2 regions of the Bacillus sp. 11B20 genome follow, and region 1 is predicted to be linked to the other one. Evidence: a T-box and tRNA genes for the amino acid it is inferred to sense, from the RefSeq annotation. Region 1 holds a T-box; the other holds one or more tRNA genes.

Region 1 (10,789 bases):
ACTACTAGAGACACAATGTCATTTTTTCTTCTAAAAGATTTGTAGATCAACTTTACTGTCATGAGTTTTCCATATGTATGACGTTTACTATATGAAATACGAATTCCCACCGATGGACCTATGATCATATTCTTATCTGTTTCTTTCGTGATGAAACGACAACTTCCTTCTACAAAATTCCATTTTTATTCTAAAAAGAGGAAAATAGGCCAAAAAAGAACAGCTGCTCACTGTTCTTTTAGAAGTTATGAAAGGTCTGTCAAAGAGAATACTTCGCCGCTCACTGCATCAACGCCATCATGACAGTCAAGCTTGCCGCATAAAACATATTGTTTTTGCACATCGTCATAGACATAGATCGGTGTAAGTTCGAGGCGTTCTCTCAATGTTTCAAAGGCTTCTTTCTGAGATATGGTGATTTCACTAGCTGATTGAGATGGATTGAGTATCCCGCATACTTGAAACATCTCTTTTTTATCTATGTAATTAATGGCTTCAAAAGTGCTGGCATCAATGAAGACCTTGATCTTATCCATAAATCCACAGCCTTCTTGCTCATTCGTTTTTAATATCGCTTCGATATAGCCATGATCACGGTGGAGTGTTTTAAGCACCCACTTCCCTGTATCCTTTGAATATTTTTGCGCCAAAAAGGTGCGAACCGCTTTGATACACTCAGCTTGCTCTTCTTTTGAGATCGGGAATGTATCTGGCGAAGGCTCCAGTGAGAAGGCTTGTTCAGCAGTAATGTTCTCGTTTATATTGATTTCCTTTTTTTCAAAGGCTTTGGTTAACGGTTCATTCCACTCCATGACCTGATTCATGTGTATACAATGTGTTTCTTCACGCCCAATTTCAAATGGTATCGTTCCTGTTCCATCGTTCTTGACATAAATTTCTTCTAACGCAAATATAGGGCGGATTCGATTCTGCTCGAAGGAGGGCCAATCAAACCGCTGCACTTGCTGCTCAGCTAAATCCTCGATCCTATCAATGGAAAGCACATATTCTTCAGCTCTTAGTCGTTTTTTTGCCATAAATGGCCCTCGATGTATAAAGTGAATGAGCTGCCCATGTTCATCCCATTTCACCTCGATTCTACCTGAAGGCGTCACTTTCACACCATCTATTGCTTCTTCGAAAAAAAGTTCCCCTTTCTCCTTTTGTTGCAAGTGAAAATGCTCACCATCAATCAACCCTGTTTCTTGTTCAATCCATTGAATGGCATGAGCTGGATAAGGGCTTTTAAATGTGACACCATTCTTCGCGAAGGTTTTATCCATGACAAAAATAACTGTTTCAACCTGCCCTGTATTCAAATTCACGTCAATCACGGCTGTGCCGTCTGGGTTTAGATCATCGTCCTCTGGTTCAGCTTCATGGGTGGGAAACCATTCCATATTCAATGTATACACCGTTTCATTGAACATATTGACGTAACGATGAAAACTGTGCCTTTTTAGATAGTAAAGCTCTAAGCCAAATTTCGCCTTTGTCTGATCGATCAGTTGTTGAATGTTTGCATTCATTTTTTTCACCTCAAAATGATTCAGTCTTATGGAAGAACAAAGATGACGATAAAGCCGAAGATAACGATCGCTGTTAATAATCCTAAAACCATTGACACCATGTTTGTTTTCTTTGTAAAGCCTTTTAATTCATGCTCTTCAGTCGACCGGTCGATTTTTCTAAAGCGAAAAAGCATGCTTAAATTAATAAGGGCTAGAGTTACAAATAATAAGAAAATTAAAAGCGTAGGTTGTATGTTTAAGAATGGATTTGTTACATCTTGGAAGCTGAATGACTGAAGGAACATCAGACCACTTAATACTACTCTTGAAATATTTTCTGCCTTCTTTTCTTTCTCCCACTCTTCCCCCAATTTTTCTTTTTCATAAATGGCTATCTGCTCGAAAAGGGGAATGAAAGACTTTGTTGATCCTTTTTTAATAAAACCATAAATACTTAGAAAGAGCATAATAATTCCTAAACAAAGAAAGAAATGTGTAAATCGAATGTCAGACATTTGAATCAAGATAAAAAAAGCGACGATTATGATACCGGCTATTAAATTAGAGACGATTATTTGTTTTGTCCTCATCTTTTTTAATGCAGCTTGTTCCATACAATACTCCTCCTCGTTTCAAATGTTTCTGTTAAGCGCTCTATCTCTATTACGATTTTATTGAAAAAATGTTTCAATATTTCCCCTTTCCATTGCAGAAATGGAAAGACGCCCATCATTCAATAGACGTCTCACCCTTCGTAATGAAATCATCACAGCATGTCTTGAGCAGCTGTTCTGTCTTTTATTTGCTCAGCTGCCAAACGTTTAAAATCCTCGACAGACAGCTGCTTTGAAGTCTTTTCTCCGTGCTGTCTAATATTTAGTGATTTTTCTTGCATTTCTTTATCGCCAATGACAGCGATATAAGGAATTTTTTGCAATTGTGCTTCTCTCATTTTATAGCCAAGTTTTTCATCCCGTTCATCGATTGTTGCTCTTATTCCGATACTTCTTAATTGCTGCTGCACCTTTAAGCAGTGATCAAGGTGAACAGTTGAGACTGGGATGATTTGTACTTGTACTGGTGCTAGCCATAATGGAAAGACACCCGCAAAATGCTCAATGAGAATGCCAAGGAAACGATCTAGAGAACCAAAAATGGCGCTGTGAATCACAACTGGCCGTACCTTTTCATTTTTTTCATTGATATATGTTAAATCAAATTTCTCAGGCATTTGAAAATCCAGCTGAATTGTGGCGCACTGATGGCTCCGCTGCAGGGCATCTTTAATATGAAAATCGATCTTCGGGCCATAAAATGCCCCATCTCCTTCATTTAGCTGGTAGTCGACCTTTAGACGATCAAGCACATTTTTTAGTGCTGTTTCGGATATTTCCCAAATAGCATCATCCCCTAAGGCTTTTTCTGGACGAGTGGATAGCTCGACTGAATACTCAAACCCAAATGTCCGATACACATGATCAACTAATTGGAAAATCCGTTTGATTTCAGCTTCGATTTGATCTTCTCTTAAAAAAATGTGAGCATCATCTTGGCAAAATGTCCTGACCCTGAACAATCCATTTAACGCTCCGCTAAATTCATGACGATGCACCTGACCAAACTCAGCCATTCTGATTGGAAGGTCTCTGTATGAATATAAGCTGTTTTTGAACATGAGCATATGCCCTGGACAGTTCATCGGTTTTAAAGCAAAGCTTGTATGGTCTACTTCTGAGAAATACATATTTTCATGATAATGATCCCAGTGCCCTGACTTTTCCCAAAGCTCTTGGTTCATCATAAACGGTGTACTCACTTCTTCGTATTGCGCTTTTCCTCGCACTTCTCTTGAAAAGGCCATTAATTCATTTCTGACAATCTGACCTTTTGGTAAATAAAACGGCATGCCTGGCGCTTCTTCTGAAAACATAAAGAGGGATAACTGTTTCCCTAATTTCCGGTGATCACGTTTATTTGCTTCTTCCATGAAATGAAGATAATCAGCTAGATGATTTGGATGCTGAAACGCTACACCATACACTCGCTGCAAGACATCCTGATTGCTATCTCCCCGCCAATAAGCCCCTGCAACACGTGTTAGTTTAAATGACTTTAAGTACCCTGTAGAAGGTACATGCGGCCCGCGGCATAAATCTACAAATTCTCCTTGCTGATAAACTGTGATGGCTTCTTGAGAGGGTAACCCTTTTAAAATATCCAGCTTATATGGATCATGTGCAAACAGCGCTTCTGCTTCTTTGTAAGAGACCTCTTTTCTTTGGATGGGATGATTCTCATTTATGATGTTTTTCATCTCTTTTTCAATTTCTTCCAAATCCTCTACGCTTAATGTTTGATCGAGCTTCATATCATAGTAAAATCCATTTTCAATGACAGGTCCGATCCCCAGTGTGACATTGTCATATAACCTTTTCACAGCCTGGGCTAATACGTGTGCTGATGTATGGCGCAGCACTTCAACCCCTTCTTTTGAATCAAGTGTGACAATAGACAGCCCAGCATCGCTGTTTAGCTTTTCACTTAAATCAACCATTTGATCATTGACCTTTCCCGCCACTGCTTTTTTTCTTAAGCTCGGACTAATATGGGAGGCAACATCTGCAACAGTCGTACCTGCGGGAAACTCCTTTATCTTTCCATCTGGAAATTGAATCTTCACCATGTTTTCTCTCATAACTGACACACCTTTCCTATTTTTTGAAATAAAAAAAACACACCCATCCCTCATAGAGGGACGAATGTGTAATCCGTGGTTCCACCCAAATTCCCATAACGCGTATTCGCTTTATGGCTCTGGTGCCGTAACGCGGCATTGACGGTATTGGATACTGCAATTTTCCCCAATACAGCTCAAAGGTGGTAAGACAGCTTTTCTGCGTTAGGAAGATTTCAGCGTGACTTCCCTCTCTGGTAACCGATAAAAGCTGCTCATGTCCTTTTCAAAGCAATGATCCTATATGAGTGTACAAAAAAACACACCCATCCCTCATAGAGGGACGAATGTGTGATCCGTGGTTCCACCCAAATTCCCATAATGCGTATTCGCTTTATGGCTCTGGTGCCGTAACGTGGCGTAGACGATATTGGATACTGTAATTTCCCCAATACAGCTCAAAGGTGGTAAGACAACTTTTCTGTGTTAGGAAGATTTCAGCGTGACTTCCCTCTCTGATAACCAGTAAAAATGGCTCATGTCCTTTTCTTCGCTTTTAATTTCTCCATATCTTACATGATGATGATGGATGATGTAAAGGATTATTTTGTGCAGTGATAACGAAATTCATTCTTTAAATGTAATATTGTGTGTATTCACTTGGGCTGTATTCAATTTCAAACGCAGGAGATAAGGCTCGTTTCACTTCTTCAGTGATTCGCTCTCCTTCTTGATTGAACTTTCTTTCCATGTCTACGCCATTTGGCTGCAAATCATCGGTTTCTTCGTCAAACCAGCGGCCATACTGTATATTCCAATTCCATAACTTTGAGAAAAGAGTATCACTCATTGGTACATCATCTCTTTCTAAATGACATTGACAATGCCCGCAATGAAAAGGTTCACTACCGTAATCTCCTTCAATTTTCACAAAAGGATGATCCTCAAACTCTCGGCAGCACACCCATTTTTTGAAGTGCTGACCGAACTCTGTCAGTTTAATCGAGTAATAACGCATGGAAGTTCGTTTTCCTTTCATGTCAAACATCCCTTGATCAATTAATGTCTTCAATCGATATTCAATAAAATCATCACCGATATACTGATCTAAATGACCAATGACTTCTCCTATTAAGCGTGGAGTGACGATATACTCCTCTTCTGGCGCGGACTGATGAAGCCGCTTAGCCATTTTCACTAAATAAGCATCAAATTCATCTTCTGGTACGATGATCACTTGTCCTTTTTGCCATATCCGCAGCGTATGATTTTCTTTAGCAAGTGAAACCCATTCGTTTTGTAATCTTTCTCTCTCTTCTTTTGTCACTGGGTGAATATGCGATTTACTCTCATACAAAATTTTAAATTTTTCAGATGCGATTTCTCCGGAATGTCGAAGGATCATTCTTCTTGTATTCGTATTGAACAGCTGATCAAATGCTGTCGTTATATTGATTACAGACAATTCAACCCTTTTCTCTTTTAATAAATAGACGGCATATCGCAAGCCAATTTGCTCATGTGCATTACTGCCTGTCCAGATGAGTATACGACTGCCAGCTTTTATTTCTTTTATTTGCTGAAGCATTCTATGCTGATCGTTGACCATGTCATCAAAATAGCCAAATTCATTTGACATCACGTTACGCAGCCACTCTATACGGTTCGCTTGTCCTTCATGTTCGTGTAAATGTAGAAGTGGCCCAATTGAATAAATATCATCAAAAGCGATGACATCATCTATTTGTTTTTGCTTCATTTCACGTATTGCTTGTTTTAAACTACCGGCAGCTGCCGCCCCAAATATGATATGTATCATCATCCGTCTCCCTTTATCTTACAGTTTATTTCATCTTCACCTATTCATGGTTCTTGCGTCAATTCTATTGAGTCAATTTCATTCAAAAGTATGACAATGAGATGATCAGGTATTTACAGAAGTAATAAAGCAGAAGTGAAGAGATAAAAATTTTTATAAAAAAAGCCCAGGAAATGGGCAAAGGAACTACCCTAAATAAGTAGTTCCCACAATACAAAACTAAATTTGTATGTTCACTAGTGAAATCGTTCATGTTACCTTACTTGCTCCATCACCTTCAAACTCTTCTGCTGAGAGATTCGATCAAACGCCACCATCAGAATGGTCATGAGTAAAGCGAGAAGAACCGTTCCAGCGCTGATCCAGCTTAGGTTCAATATAGATGTCCTGCTTAGTACAAGACCTCCTAAACCAGAGCCTAAAGCAAATCCGAATTGAATAAATGATGTATTGACACTTAATGCGATATCAGGAGATTTCGGTACAAGTGTGACAAGATATAGCTGCTGAGCTGGCGATGTGCTCCATGTTGCAATCATCCATATCATGATCACCGCCACCATGACCACGAGGTTCCCTGTCACAAATGCTAGCAGCATAAGCATGATGATTTGTAGAATAATTCCGGAGAAAATCGTGAATGTTGGGCCTTTTTTATCTGCTGCTACCCCTCCAAGACTGGAGCCCAAAAAGCTGCATATTCCCGCTAGTAATAAAATGCCACTGATTTCTGTAATGCTAAGGTTTGCTGATTCTTGCAGGAAGGGCGTTAAATAGGTAAATAAAGTGGAATATCCCCCAACATAGAATAGCGTCACTGCCACTGCCAGCAAAATTCTCTTATCTTTTAAAATTGATAACTGCATACCTAGCGTCACCGGTTCTTGTTCTTTCATAGAAGGGATGCGCCTATATACAACAATCAGCGGAATGAGCGTGATCAATCCAATGGCTGCAAATAATGCTTTCCATCCAATCATGCTGCTTAGAAATGTCCCGATTGGCACACCTAAAACCAAGGAACTGCTTAATCCCATTAAAATGATGCCAATGGCTGTTCCTCTTTTTTCTCGCTCGACAAGACGAGTAGCCACAGCCATTGCCACCACAATGGCCGTCCCTCCACTAATTCCTTGTAAAATCCTTGTCATCAGCACCATTTCAAACGAATGGCTGACACTTGTGAGGATATTACTTAAAGTAAAAATGATCAGCATCCATGATAATATTTTTCTGCGGTCGATATTGATGGTTAGTGCAATGACAATCGGTGCGCCGATTGCTGCTGAGAGCGCTAAGGATGTGACCAATAAACCAGCAGCTGATGTCGTGACCTGTAAATCATCTGCGACCATTTGAATAATCCCTGTAATGATATATTCGATTGTTCCGATTAAGAAGGCTGCTAAAGCAAGTAAATAAACAACGGCTTTATTTTTCATCGTGAAGTTTCTCCTTTGGGCAATGTTTACACTTCATTTTTTATAGGAATTTGTATTTCAATGAGTCTTCCTTCTTCATTTTCAGACAATGGGTAATAAATCTCTCTGCCAGGCTGATCTTCTTTCACGCGGTATCCGTTATTTTCGATCCATGTCGCCAGGTCAACACAAGCAGATTGTGCAAATGGAGAATCTGAATGAAATAGGAGCGTCGCCATGGTTTCTTCAGCTGGTAACGTGCGCATCGTAATTCCCTGAGGCAGAGAGCCCCTTAACGCTTTAGCGGAATACCCAACCTGAAATTCGAACTCACTTTCTTTAGCAAGTGATTCCCTCCACAGCACGATTTGTGGCTCAGAGTTCAATTCTTGCGGATGTTTTTGTAACAAATGATGAAACGTTTCAAAGAATGATGGGATTTCGTCAACAGTTCCGTTGACTTGAAAAGACATGATGTGTTTGCTTTCAACCGATTTGATGATGACCTCCTGCTCTTTTTCAACACACCCCTCTCGTTTGATGAGGTGCATCCGCTCCTTAATACGCGCTAATTTCTGCTGTTCTCTCTCGATCAATTGCTGAATCTCACTCTCTTTCAAGAGAAACATGCCCTGAATCTGGTCGACAGAAATATCTTCACGAAGAAGCTGACTCATTTGCTTTAACGTAAAACCTAATTCCTTGTATAGAAAAATCCGATTGACCTCAAGCAGCTGCTCAGCTGAGTAATACCGGTATCCAGAATCTTGATCGATCTGTTTAGGCTTTAATAAATCGATTTGGTCATAATACCTTAAGGTTTTGACAGGGACTTTACTTAACATAGAAAAATCACCAATCTTGAACATCCTGATCTCCTCCGTTTTGTTGATCTGATCAAAGTATAAACCTTTCAGTTAAGGGGAAAGTCAATAGAAGTTTTTCATTTGCATAATCATTTGATGAAGTTGAATAAATTTTTCAAAAGCGCAAAAAGCCTAGATTTCTCTAAAATCTAGGCTTTTCCCATTATCCTAAAATTTTTTCTAACAATCCCATCTGCTCAACAATCTTCATATCATTCATAAATCATTCCAAACTTACTTTATTCTCTTTTTGTAAGTCTGTTGAATAACCTAAGCATATATTAAAAATACGATCTAACCTTTCTCCGTCTCCACTATAAAAATAATTCGTCAATACTCCATTATTTTCACTTGCAAGAACCACAACTGTAGCCATCTCTAATACATACTCTATATCTTCTTTAGAAATCGTTCGATCTTTTTTCTTAGCACTCATGAATTCATGACTATGAATAGAACGAATCCTACCTTCAAGTAAATTGAGTATAGACTTCTTATAAATGACATACACACTGTGAATATGACTTTTATCAGGACAATAGGGATCTTGTAAAATGAATTTTATACGCTCATCTTCTTTTTCAATTTTTATTGCATCAAGATCATATAATAAAATTTGATCAATTTCTTCTATTTTCATAGGAGGAAAAGTATCGGCTGCATCTGTTTTATTTTTCATATGATCACTCCAATAATTGAAATAAACCGCTCTTACTCCAAACAATCCAATCTTTCAAGACACTTCAACATGTTTCCACTTTTAAAGAAATTGAATATGGCTCCTTCACTAAATCGCTCAGCTCTCAAAGCCCCCATGATGAGAGCAAGTACACACTGCGCATTTAAATTTGAAATGTCCACATGCACCATATCGTTCGTTCCCCATTCAATGCCAATTTCTTTGAGGATTTCTCTATAGTGGGTAAGTTCCATTTCTTGATGCTGTTCTGCAAAGGTATAGACATCTTCAATAAAGCGTTGGACCGTTTCGGAATAATTCACAAAGGGCATCTGGATTGGGCGTTCAGCTGTTCCATCATTTTCCTGGTCGATCACCCATTCTCCGATATGGTCCTCGTGAAGCATCGGTATGTATTTTGTTAGAATCTCGAATTGTTTCATGGTTATCCTCCTCTATTTTTTTAGAATGCTTTCAAGCCCGACAATAATAAAAGGAAACATTTTCAGGCCATGTATCGTGCATACAGGAGTGACATTAGTTCAGAATTAAGCTGGAGCCTTCAAATAGATCGAAGGCTCCATTTCCAACTAAATTGCTTTAGCTAAAATCATAAATCGGTGTTGTTTTGCGTCAAAATAACCCTTTTGTTCAATGGTTTTATGAATGGTGTATAATTCATCCTTGAAATTACTTATTTCAAAACCTGGCACTTGCCAAGGAATTGCTTTTAGATAATACACCAATGCTCCGATATCATAAAATCTTAGAATGGGGAACTCTTCAGCACTTTTCAACACCTCAAAATGATTCTCCTGTATCTCTTTTAAAGCTAGCTTTAAGTTCCAATCAATAAATTCTTCATTTATTGGTACCCTTAGATTCTCATTAATCTCTATGCAATCGAGTCCACCGACTTGTTGAGTTAGAAAAATACCTTCTTTCGAGATAATTCTTCTCACCTCTTGAGATGAAAATGACTCATGTTGATTGATGATAAGATTAAATTTTCCAGTCTCAAACGGCAAATTTTCATCATTAGAAATTTGAACTACCTTAACTCCTAAAGGGGTTAATCGTTCTTTTGCGACAGGTACATTAGGTAAGTAACCTTCTGTAGCATAAACTGATGTTGGAAAAGGTCTTAATTTTGATAAAAACTCTCCACCACCTGTTCCCATGTCCAGCATTGATTTTGCACTTTGAACAAGAGAAGTAGCTATACTACCATATGACCATGAAAGCAACTCACTTTTCATTCTTCCCGTTTCAGATATGAATGAGAAATCCCACCCAACAAAAGGTGCATCTGCTTGTTTTATAAATGAAGAAAACTGTTTGTCATTCATCATAATCCCTCCAATTATCATTTTGCAGTTTTAATGATTAAATAATTGGTGGGCCTCTTACGAATATATAAAGTTGTTATATTTCATGTTCTTTTAGTCTCATATTTAATCACTCCCTTTAAAAATACTTAAAATTATATTTAAAGAGGACCTTGCCGAAGACCTTGTTTTTAACATTTATTTTATATTCATTCAGCTGATATTTGAGTGAAACAATAAAAAAATTTGTTTGAGAATCGAGAACTCATGATGGGTGTCTCATTATAGAGGACTAGGTGCAAGATAAGGAGGAAATACGAAATGGGAGCTTAGAAAAAAATAAAATAGATTGTTAGTTTTTTATTCATTTAGATGCTTTTACTCTCGCGCCAATTGTCAAAAGCTTGGTCTAGTGATATTTTCGCTCATTTAACTCCGAAAATGAAAGTTAGAACAGTAAAAAAGTTCAGCGATTGATTACATGGAATCAG
Region 2 (10,789 bases), on a different contig from region 1:
GGCTTGTATTGCAGCGGTACTTTTGGCAGCCATTTCATCGTTGTTTTTCTATCTTGAGAATAAAAAGAGCCAGCTGATTCTTTGCTATAAAATAAGACACTGGAAGGGAGACCGGCCGAATGGGTGAGAAGATCCTTTACCCGGAGCTGGTCTTTACCGGTTACCTTTGCATCAGGTTCATCCTGAAAATCTGGAAGGATGGTCTGTATTTTTTCGTTGACATCAAGTTTTTTCTCGTAGACAAGCTTTTGCAGAGCATAGTTGGTCGCATACATTTTCGTATTAGATGCCAAATCGAATAGTGTATCCTTTTTCATTTTTTTATATGATTTGAGCTCTGTTGTGCCATCGTATTTTTGCCGGTAGCCATAGGCTTTTTGATGGACGATCTTTCCGTCCTTGATAATGATGAGAGCGGCTCCTGGAAATCCTGCTTTGATGTCATTTTGAATCATTTGATCAACCTTCCTCAGCTGCCTGGAAGAAAAACCTACTTGTTCCGGTCGTTTTGCTTTTTTTAAGACGGGATATTCTTCAGGAGCTGTTTTAGACAAAGACGATACAGGATGGGAGCTAGTTTGGGAGCTAGTTGCAAATGTTTGTACTGGAAACCCAAGGAGCATGAGCAGACATGTGATTAAAAGAAAACATTTCTTCAAGGTCTAGACCTCCTTATTGATTGTGATCCTCGAATTCAACAGCCATATCATCATGAAATCCAAATAAGTATGTGAAGAAAAATCCAGCAACATATGCGATAAATAGTCCAATTAAGTATAGAAGCATTTGATGTGTGTGAACAATAAAGGTTAATGGAAGACCGGATACACCGATGGCTTTCGTCGCGATTTGGAAGTAGGCTTGAAATGCGCCGCCGATTCCTGCACCAAGACAAGCGGTGAGAAATGGTCGTCCTAGCGGGAGTGTGACACCGAAAATGAGTGGTTCACCAATGCCCAGCATCCCAGAAGGAAGTCCACCAGCAATGGCTCTTTTGAGCTTTTTCTTTTTTGTTTTCATATAAATGGCGAATGCAGCGCCTACCTGTCCTGCACCGCCCATAGCGAGAATTGGCAGAAGCGGGTCATCTCCAATTGAATTGATGAGTTCCATATGAATCGGTGTCAGCCCTTGATGAAGTCCTGTTACAACAAGTGGAAGGAAGGTCGCACCAAGAACAAATCCTGCGAAGATTCCGCCCATATTTAATAGGTAAGTCAGTCCTGAGGTGATGGCATCAGATATAAATCCGCCGACTGGCATGAAGACAACATACGTGAAAATGCCTGTAATGAGTAGTGTGATGGTTGGTGTGACGATGATATCAAGAGATTGCGGGACGAAGCGTCTAATTCGGGTTTCCACAAGTGCCATAAAGATGGCGGCTAGAAGAACACCGATGAGTCCGCCTCTGCCTGGTAGAATATTTGTGCCAAATAACATAATGTCTGCGGAGGCTGGGTTAATAATGAGAATACCAGCTAATGCGCCTAATGCAGGAGAGCCTCCAAATTCCTTTGCGGCGTTTGTTCCGACTAATATCCCTAGGTAGGCGAAAAGGCCAGAACCTATAACTGTTAAAATAACTGCGGCTTGAGATTTTTCGTCAAGCCAGCCTGCTTGCACGATCGCTTTTGTAATCCCAGTAATAAGACCTGAAGCAACAAGTGCCGGAATGATTGGAATAAAAATGCTGGCAATCCGCCGTAAGAACAGCTTGAACGGTGTGCGGTTTTTTTGTGAAATGGCTTGCTTGTTTTTTTGTGCTTCGTTGTTTAAATCATAAGAGTCAGACGCATTTAGAAGCTGTTCAAACGCACTTGATACTTGGTTGACAACACCAGTGCCTAAAATGATTTGAAGCGTTTCTGCTTCGACGACGCCAATGACGCCATCGAGTTCTTTGATTGCTGTGATGTGAACTTTTTCATTTTCGATCGGTGTAATTCGAAGACGTGTCATACAATGTGTATGGGAAGAGATATTTTCAGAACCACCACAGAGTGAAAGAATGTCTTTCGCCAACTGCTGATATTTCTTTTGATGACTCATGTTGAATCCCCCTTTGTTTTTCGTTTCATGGAGCGGATGGCATGCCTTGTCTTGTCAATATATTGCGCTGTCTCTTCATATTGACGAGAAGCTAAACTGAGGAACAAGACATCAATTAAGTAGAGCTGTGCCATTCTAGAGGAAGTGGCAGCACTGCGAAAAGGTGCTTCATTGGAACCGGACGTCGATAGGTGAACATCACATAAAGCAGAAACGCTTGTATGACCTGGATGTGTTAAAGCAATTGTTTTCACTTGATTGTCTTTTGCGAGCTGAAGGGCTTGAATGATGTCTAACGTTTCTCCTGAAAAGGAGATACCAAACACAATGTCATTCTCTCCTGCATTTGCGATGACCGTAGATGCAATGTGCATGTCAGTGAAGGCTGTCGCTGCATAGTTAATTCTGAGAAATTTCTGCTGGGCATCAGCTGCGACGATACCAGATGCACCAACACCGATAAAATGAATTTGGTTTGCATTCAGCAGTAATTGAACAGCCTTTTCTAAAGCATCTGCATTTAAAATAGAAGCGGTGTCCTTAATCGATTGAATCGAGTTTCCTGCTGTTTTTTGAATAATGGATTGAAGCGGTTCATCTTGTTCGATATCTCTGTAGCCTTGTTTATCGTCATGCATCAAGTCTCCAGCGATCCGCATTTTTAAATCTTGATAGCCATCCAGCCCGAGAGATTTACAAAGTCGGATGACTGCAGAGCTGCTTGCGCCGGCTGCCTGACTGATTTCATGTACTGTACTTTTAATGACTTTGTCAGGATGGGCAAGGATATAGTCTGCAATGATTTTTTCAGATTGGGGGAGCTTTGATTTGATTGTGTGTAGTAGGGTAAGTCCACCTGCTGACATGAGCTCTGCCTCCTTTAGGATTGATAACGTGAGATCGCTTTGTCGATGTGGCCATTCGTTTTGCTCAGTAAATCTTTGGCTGTTTTCTTGTCTGTGTTTGTTTGGAGCATGACGATGGCAGTTTTGACTTCTAAGTCTGCTGCTTCAAGAGTCTTTACGGCTTGTTCGTAGGAAGCATTTGTCACATGTTGAATGATGGTGATGGCGCGTTCTTTTAATTTATGATTGCTGACTTTTACATCAACCATCAGGTTTTCATATACTTTGCCTTGTCTGATCATGACTGAGGTGGAAAGCATATTTAAAATCATTTTATGAGCGGATGCGGCTTTCATTCTTGTTGACCCAGTGATGGCTTCTGGTCCTACAATGACCTCAATGGCGCAATCTGCAAGCTCGCTAATTTCTGCTTGTTTATTGCAGCTAAGTGCGACTGTTTTAGCTCCAATTGACTTTGCATAGTTTAAAGCGCCGATGATATAAGGTGTCCTGCCGCTTGCGGCAATTCCGACGACTGTATCTTTTGATGTGAGATTGATGTGTATTAAATCCTGTTTGCCGGCTTCTTCACTGTCTTCCACATCTTCGGCAGCTTGAGAAAAAGCTGAGTCTCCGCCTGCCATGATGCCTACAATGACATCAGGTGAGACGCTATAGGTTGGGGGACATTCGACAGCATCCATTACGCCAATTCTGCCGCTCGTTCCGGCGCCTAAATAAACGAGTCTGCCTCCATTTGAGATGGATTCATAGGCAAAGTCACTTGCTGTTTTGACATGGGGAAGTACAAGGTTGACTGCTTGAGCGACCTTCCTATCTTCTTCATTAATCATCTGGAGTATTTCAAGCGGATCTGCTTGAGAAATTCCCATTGTGTTGGGGTTTCTTGATTCTGTTGTCAAAGAACGCAGTTGAGATGGCTGCATGTGACATACCTCCTTATTTCTTCATTTTCAGTATATTGAGTATGATATGAAATTTCAATATTATATTTGAATATTGAAATTATATTTCAGTTAAAATGTTGATTAAATAGGGAGTAAATAGTTAGAAAATAAAAAAAATAAAAATCCCCTTTACAAAAGGGGGACAACCTGTATATAATAACTTTTGTCAGCTTCACGGAAACAACAAACTTGACAAACTGGCCCGTTGGTCAAGCGGTTAAGACACCGCCCTTTCACGGCGGTAACACGGGTTCGAATCCCGTACGGGTCACCATGATGTGGAGGATTAGCTCAGCTGGGAGAGCATCTGCCTTACAAGCAGAGGGTCGGCGGTTCGAGCCCGTCATCCTCCACCATATGCCGGTGTAGCTCAACTGGTAGAGCAACTGACTTGTAATCAGTAGGTTGGGGGTTCAAGTCCTCTTGCCGGCACTGTTTTATCTTTATCAATTCCATATGTGGAGGGGTAGCGAAGTGGCTAAACGCGGCGGACTGTAAATCCGCTCCCTCCGGGTTCGGCGGTTCGAATCCGTCCCCCTCCACCATTTTTGGGCTATAGCCAAGCGGTAAGGCAACGGACTTTGACTCCGTCATGCGTTGGTTCGAATCCAGCTAGCCCAGTTAAGACACCTTTTTCAGAAAGGTGTCTTTTTTTATGTTGGCAGAGAGAATGTATAACTATTCAAAATGTTGTTGAGTTGAGTCAGAAGGGATCAAGAAAGTAAAATATAAGCATGAACGGAAAGGGGATGTACATATGGGAGAGCAAAAGAAGGTCACGATTGTTGGAGTTCCGATGGACTTGGGGCAAACGAGAAGGGGCGTCGATATGGGGCCGAGTGCGATTCGTTGTGCAGGCGTAAAAGAAAAATTGGAAACGCTCTCATTTGATGTGGAGGATCTAGGAGATATTCCAGTTGAACAAAGAGATGATGAGAAAGGTTTATATACAAGTGAAAAGCTAAAAAATTTAACGGAGAATGCTGGTGCGAATCAGCTGCTTGCTGAGAAGGTTGACAGTATTGTGCAATCAGGTTCGTTTCCGCTCATTTTAGGTGGTGATCACAGCATTGCGATTGGCACACTTGCTGGGGTAGCCAAGCATTATGAAAACTTAGGAGTCATTTGGTACGATGCGCATGGTGATTTAAATACGGAGGAAACCTCTCCTTCTGGAAATATTCATGGCATGCCGCTTGCTGTCAGTCTTGGTTTTGGGCATGCTGATTTAACAAACATTGGCGGTTATTCGCCTAAATTGAAGCCTGAAAATGTCGTTATAATTGGTGCTCGATCCTTAGATGAAGGAGAGCGGGCATTGATTCGAGAGAAAGGCATTAAAGTCTATACGATGCATGAAATTGATCGTTTAGGAATGACAAGGGTGATGGAGGAAGCTATTGCGTATCTAAGGGAAAGAACAGATGGTGTCCATCTGTCGCTTGATTTAGACGGGCTAGACCCAGCAGAATGCCCTGGTGTAGGCACTCCGGTAGCAGGCGGCATTAGTTACCGGGAGAGTCATCTTGCAATGGAGCTTTTAGAGGAGGCGGGTATTTTAACGTCTGCTGAATTTGTTGAAGTAAATCCGGTTTTAGATGAGAAAAACAAAACAGCAGAAGCTGCTGTGGCATTAATTGGTTCGTTAATGGGTGAAAAGCTATTGTAGAGCGGGACTTGTTCCCGTTCTTTTTTGTTTTGGGAAAATTTAAGGATATGTTAAGGTTTTTACCGGTTGATAAGCGTAACACACTGTCAAAAATTTGTTACACTATTTTTTAGAGGAGAATGAAACCTTTTGGAAAGAGGTTCGTATACATAAAGACCGGTGAAGGCAGAGGTTGAATATACTATGGACACAATGATTAAAAAGAGAATTAAGCAAGTGAAAAAAGGCGACCAGAACGCATTTGCAGACATCGTAGACCTGTATAAAGACAAAATTTATCAGCTGTGCTACCGTATGCTTGGGAATGCACATGAAGCGGAGGATATTGCGCAGGAGGCGTTTATTCGTGCTTATGTGAATATCGAAAGCTTTGATGTGAATCGTAAGTTTTCCACGTGGCTGTACCGCATTGCAACCAACCTGACCATCGACCGTATTCGCAAAAAAAAGCCGGATTACTATTTAGATGCAGAGGTGGCAGGAACAGAAGGATTAAATATGTATTCTCAAATTGCTGCTGATGGCATTTTGCCAGAGGATGAGGTGGTGTCTCTTGAATTATCGAGTACCATTCAGCAAAAAATTCTAAGATTACCCGACAAATATCGTTCGGTCATCGTATTAAAGTATATTGATGAACTCTCGTTAAAAGAGATTAGTGAGATTCTGAATATACCAGTTGGTACGGTGAAAACGAGAATACACAGGGGTAGAGAGGCTCTCCGGAAACAGTTGAGAGACCTTTGAGTGAGGTGATTTTGATGAGCTGTCAGGATAGAATCGTCCAGCTTATGCATCAGTATTTAGACGGGGACATTGAGCCCCAAGACGAAAAAGAATTAAAAAGCCATCTGCAATCGTGTGAGGAGTGCCGTACTCATTTTCAACAAATTGAGAAATCCATCGCGCTAGTGCAGAGTACATCTCATATAGAAGCACCATCTGATTTCACTGCAAAGGTGATGGCAGGTCTTCCAAAGGAGAAAAAGCGTGTGTCGGTTCAAAGATGGATCAAAGCTCACCCGCTGATGGTAGCCGCTGCCCTCTTTCTCATTTTAATGGGAGGTAGTCTGTTCACGAGCTGGAATACCGATCATAATTTCAGTGTGTCAAAGCAGCCGAATCTCGTCGTTGAAAATGATACAGTGACCGTACCTAAAGGGGAAACCGTAAAGGGTGATGTCACTGTCAAAAATGGCAAGTTGATTGTAGAAGGCAAGGTTGATGGAAATGTCACCGTCGTCAATGGGGAACAGTTGACTGCTTCTGCCGGACAAGTCACTGGTCAAATTAATGAAATTAATGAAGTGTTTGATTGGATCTGGTACAAAATGAAATCAACAGCACAAAACGTGATGCGGGTCATTGGGCCAGAGGAGCAAAAGTAACTCAATCGGCTTAAGAGCAGTCTCTAAGGGGGGCTGCTCTTTTTCTATACATTTGTGAGATTCACGCATACTAACAAGTCAGCCAGATATGGCAACTATTTTCCTTGCTGAAACAAAATGTGGTATAATAGCCACGCTATGTATTGATACATAGGCTCTTTTTATATTAAAAAATGCATCAAACGAAGAATAACTGAAAATTCTGGAGGACGAGGAAATGGCTTTAGGGGATATTCCTTTTTTGCAGTACCTCGGTAATGCTGTTGATATTCTCGTTGTTTGGTATGTGATATATAAATTAATGATGGTCATCCGCGGAACAAAAGCGGTTCAGCTTTTAAAGGGAATTGTGGTCATTGTTCTCGTCAGGATGGGAAGTGCGTATCTCGGTCTTAACACACTTCAATGGCTGATGGATCAAGCGATTACGTGGGGATTCCTTGCGATCATTATTATTTTTCAGCCAGAGCTAAGGAGAGCGCTTGAGCAGCTTGGGCGCGGCCGTTTCTTCTCAAGAAGCGGGACACCTGTAGAGGAACAGCAGCAGAAAACGATCGAGGCAATTACAAAAGCAATTAACTATATGGCGAAACGCAGAATCGGCGCGCTGCTGACAATTGAGCGCGATACCGGAATGAATGATTACATAGAGACAGGAATTCCTTTGAATGCAAAGGTGAGTTCAGAGCTGCTCATTAATATTTTCATTCCGAATACACCGCTTCATGACGGTGCTGTCATTATGAAGCGGGATGAGATTGCAGCTGCAGCTTGCTATTTACCGCTGTCAGAAAGCCCTTTTATTTCTAAGGAGCTTGGGACGCGTCATAGGGCAGCAGTCGGAATTAGTGAAGTGACAGACAGCTTAACTGTCATCGTTTCTGAGGAAACTGGCGGCATTTCTGTCGCAAGGAATGGTGATCTTCACCGAGAATTGACAGAAGAAGCGCTTGAAGAAATGCTGATTGCTGAATTTAGTAAGAACAGCAAAGATGCTTCCTCGACCAAATGGTATTGGAGGGGCAAGAAAAATGGATAAGATTTTGAATAATCGCTGGGCCGTTAAGCTTCTTGCATTGGTCTTCGCTTTATTGCTGTATGGTGCAGTCAATTCAGCGCAAGCGCCCACGCCGAAAAAAATCGGTGAATCCTTTTTCCCAACATCGACGACAGATGAAGCAACTTTAACTGACATTCCTGTTAAAGCGTATTATGATGACGAGAAATACGTTGTCACTGGTGTGCCGCAGACAGTCAATGTCACGATTAAAGGGTCAACAAGTGCTGTGAAAACAGCAAGGCAAACAAAGAATTTTGAAATTTACGCAGACATGCAGAACTTATCGACAGGTACACATAAAGTGGAGCTGAAGGCAAGAGATGTATCGAAGGGACTCACACTATCGATTAATCCATCTGTGACGACTGTGACGATACAAGAAAAAACGACAGCTGAATTTCCTGTTGAAACCGAATTTTATAATCAAAATAAAATCAAAGACGGCTATTCACCTGAACAGCCCATTGTGAATCCGAAAAAGGTCACAGTTACTGGATCAAAGGACGTCATCGACAAAATTTCTGTCATTAAAGCTTTTGTGAATTTAGAGGATGTCGATCAGCAAATTGAAAAAGAAGCGAAGCTCACTGTGTATGATAGCAGCGGGAATGAGCTGCCAGTCGAAGTAAGTCCGTCCGTGGTGGATATTACGGTTCCAATCTCGAGTCCGAGCAAAAAGGTTCCGTTTAAACTTGAGCGGACGGGCAGCTTGCCAGAAGGGATCAGCATTTCAAGCATTGAGACAAGCCCGAGTGAGGTCACAGTGTACGGCTCTCAAAAGGCACTGGATGCACTTGATTTTATTGATGGCGTCAAGCTGGACCTAAGTAAGATCAAAGATGATACGGAGATTGATGCCGATATTCCGCTGCCAGATGGTGTGAAAAAGGTATCACCCGAAACTGTTAAGATCAAAGTGAAGGTTGCAACAGCTGAAGAAAAAAAGATCGATAATGTACCGATTTCTGTCGTGGGTTTGAGCAAGGATTTCACATCTGATTTTGTGAGCCCATCTTCTGGACGGATCACGTTAACAGCAAAGGGGTCGAAGAGTGCGATTGATAAACTAAAGGCTTCAGATGTTGAAGCCTATATCAATGCAGGGGACTTGAACGAAGGAACCCATGAGGTCAAAGTTCAAGTGAATGGTCCTCAAAATGTGACATGGACATTATCAAGATCAAAGGTCAAAGTGAAACTCACTTCTACTGATACAGAGGATCAGCCGGCGTCGACGAATGATCGAAAGGATCAAAAAGATCAATCAACTGATGATGATGATCAGAGTGAGAAGAGTAAAGAAGAATCCACACAAGATAAAGCAAAGAAAGAATCAAGTCAAAGACAGCCGGTCAAAGAAGATAAAAAAGAGGACGAAGCGTCCTCTTGAATGGAAAAAGGAGCGATTGAAACATGGGCAAGTACTTTGGAACTGATGGTGTAAGGGGTGTAGCAAATAGCGAATTAACACCAGAGCTCGCATTTAAAGTTGGGAGATTTGGCGGCTATGTGCTCACAAAGGATAAAGAACGTCCAAAGGTACTCGTTGGACGAGACACACGTGTATCCGGTCATATGCTGGAAGGAGCGCTCGTTGCAGGCTTACTTTCAATTGGAGCTGAAGTGATGCGTCTAGGTGTGATCTCAACACCTGGTGTGTCTTATTTAACGAAGGCAATGGATGCTGAAGCGGGTGTCATGATTTCTGCTTCACACAATCCAGTTCAAGACAACGGCATTAAATTCTTCGGCGGTGACGGCTTTAAGCTGTCAGATGAACAGGAAAGCGAAATTGAGCAGCTGATGGATCAGCCAGTCGATCAATTACCACGCCCAGTTGGAGCGGATCTTGGAACGGTCAATGACTATTTTGAAGGCGGTCAGAAATACTTGCAATTCTTGAAGCAGACAGCGGATGAGGATTTCACAGGTATTCACGTGGCGCTTGACTGTGCACACGGTGCAACCTCTTCTCTAGCGACACATTTATTTGCAGATTTAGATGCTGATGTGTCTACAATGGGAACATCACCAAATGGACTGAATATCAATGATGGTGTAGGCTCAACTCATCCAGAGGCACTTTCTGCATTTGTGAAGGAGAAGGGTGCAGATATTGGTCTTGCGTTTGATGGTGACGGTGACCGTTTAATTGCAGTCGATGAAAAAGGTGATATCGTAGACGGCGATCAAATTATGTACATATGCGCACGTTATTTGAAGGATGAAGGCCGATTAAAGGATGACACCGTCGTGTCAACGGTCATGAGCAACCTTGGTTTTTATAAAGCGCTTGAGAAGCAAGGCATTAAGAGCATTCAAACTGCTGTTGGTGACCGCTATGTGGTCGAAGCGATGAAAAATGATGGCTATAATGTCGGCGGTGAGCAATCAGGCCATTTGATTTTCCTTGATTATAATACGACAGGTGATGGCATGCTTTCTGCGATCATGCTTGTGAATACGCTCAAAGCGACAGGGAAAACATTATCAGAGCTTGCAGCGGAAATGGAAAAGTTCCCGCAGCTTTTAGTGAATGTGAAAGTGTCTGATAAATATAAAGTAGAAGAAAATGAAAAAGTAAAAGCAGTGATCCAAGAGGTCGAAAAAGAGATGAATGGTGACGGCCGTATCCTTGTTCGTCCATCTGGAACAGAACCGCTTGTACGTGTTATGGCTGAGGCAAAAACAAAAGAGCTGTGTGATGAATATGTAGCTCGAATTACGGCTGTTGTGAAAGAAGAAATGGGTATTGAGTAATAGATGAAAGCAAATCGCTAGCAGCGGTTTGCTTTTTTTTTTCGAAT

The links. The T-box of region 1 lies ahead of thrS (threonine--tRNA ligase). A T-box ahead of a tRNA ligase gene usually reads a tRNA of that ligase, here a tRNA-Thr.
Region 2: it has a tRNA-Thr gene. The T-box ahead of thrS (threonine--tRNA ligase) is inferred to sense a tRNA for this amino acid. The anticodon was not compared.

The regions. Positions count from the first base shown of each region.
Region 1 is NZ_JBLZWZ010000006.1:204,033-214,821, reverse strand. Features, by position in the region: gene ACN6NB_RS03790 (MDR/zinc-dependent alcohol dehydrogenase-like family protein) at 246-1,529, opposite strand; gene ACN6NB_RS03785 (hypothetical protein) at 1,556-2,125, opposite strand; gene thrS (threonine--tRNA ligase) at 2,278-4,206, opposite strand; T-box leader at 4,260-4,484, opposite strand; T-box leader at 4,522-4,745, opposite strand; gene ACN6NB_RS03775 (DUF1835 domain-containing protein) at 4,820-6,004, opposite strand; gene ACN6NB_RS03770 (MFS transporter) at 6,259-7,446, opposite strand; gene ACN6NB_RS03765 (MerR family transcriptional regulator) at 7,473-8,294, opposite strand; gene ACN6NB_RS03760 (hypothetical protein) at 8,515-8,970, opposite strand; gene ACN6NB_RS03755 (DUF6508 domain-containing protein) at 9,003-9,413, opposite strand; gene ACN6NB_RS03750 (methyltransferase domain-containing protein) at 9,561-10,322, opposite strand.
Region 2 is NZ_JBLZWZ010000005.1:7,072-17,860, forward strand. Features, by position in the region: gene pbp4b (penicillin binding protein PBP4B) at 1-659, opposite strand, end outside; gene ACN6NB_RS00870 (PTS transporter subunit EIIC) at 673-2,052, opposite strand; gene ACN6NB_RS00875 (MurR/RpiR family transcriptional regulator) at 2,049-2,918, opposite strand; gene murQ (N-acetylmuramic acid 6-phosphate etherase) at 2,933-3,844, opposite strand; tRNA gene ACN6NB_RS00885 (tRNA-Glu) at 4,065-4,139, shown strand; tRNA gene ACN6NB_RS00890 (tRNA-Val) at 4,146-4,221, shown strand; tRNA gene ACN6NB_RS00895 (tRNA-Thr) at 4,225-4,297, shown strand; tRNA gene ACN6NB_RS00900 (tRNA-Tyr) at 4,326-4,410, shown strand; tRNA gene ACN6NB_RS00905 (tRNA-Gln) at 4,415-4,486, shown strand; gene rocF (arginase) at 4,623-5,534, shown strand; gene sigW (RNA polymerase sigma factor SigW) at 5,718-6,281, shown strand; gene rsiW (anti-sigma-W factor RsiW) at 6,296-6,922, shown strand; gene cdaA (diadenylate cyclase CdaA) at 7,140-7,961, shown strand; gene ACN6NB_RS00930 (CdaR family protein) at 7,954-9,372, shown strand; gene glmM (phosphoglucosamine mutase) at 9,396-10,742, shown strand.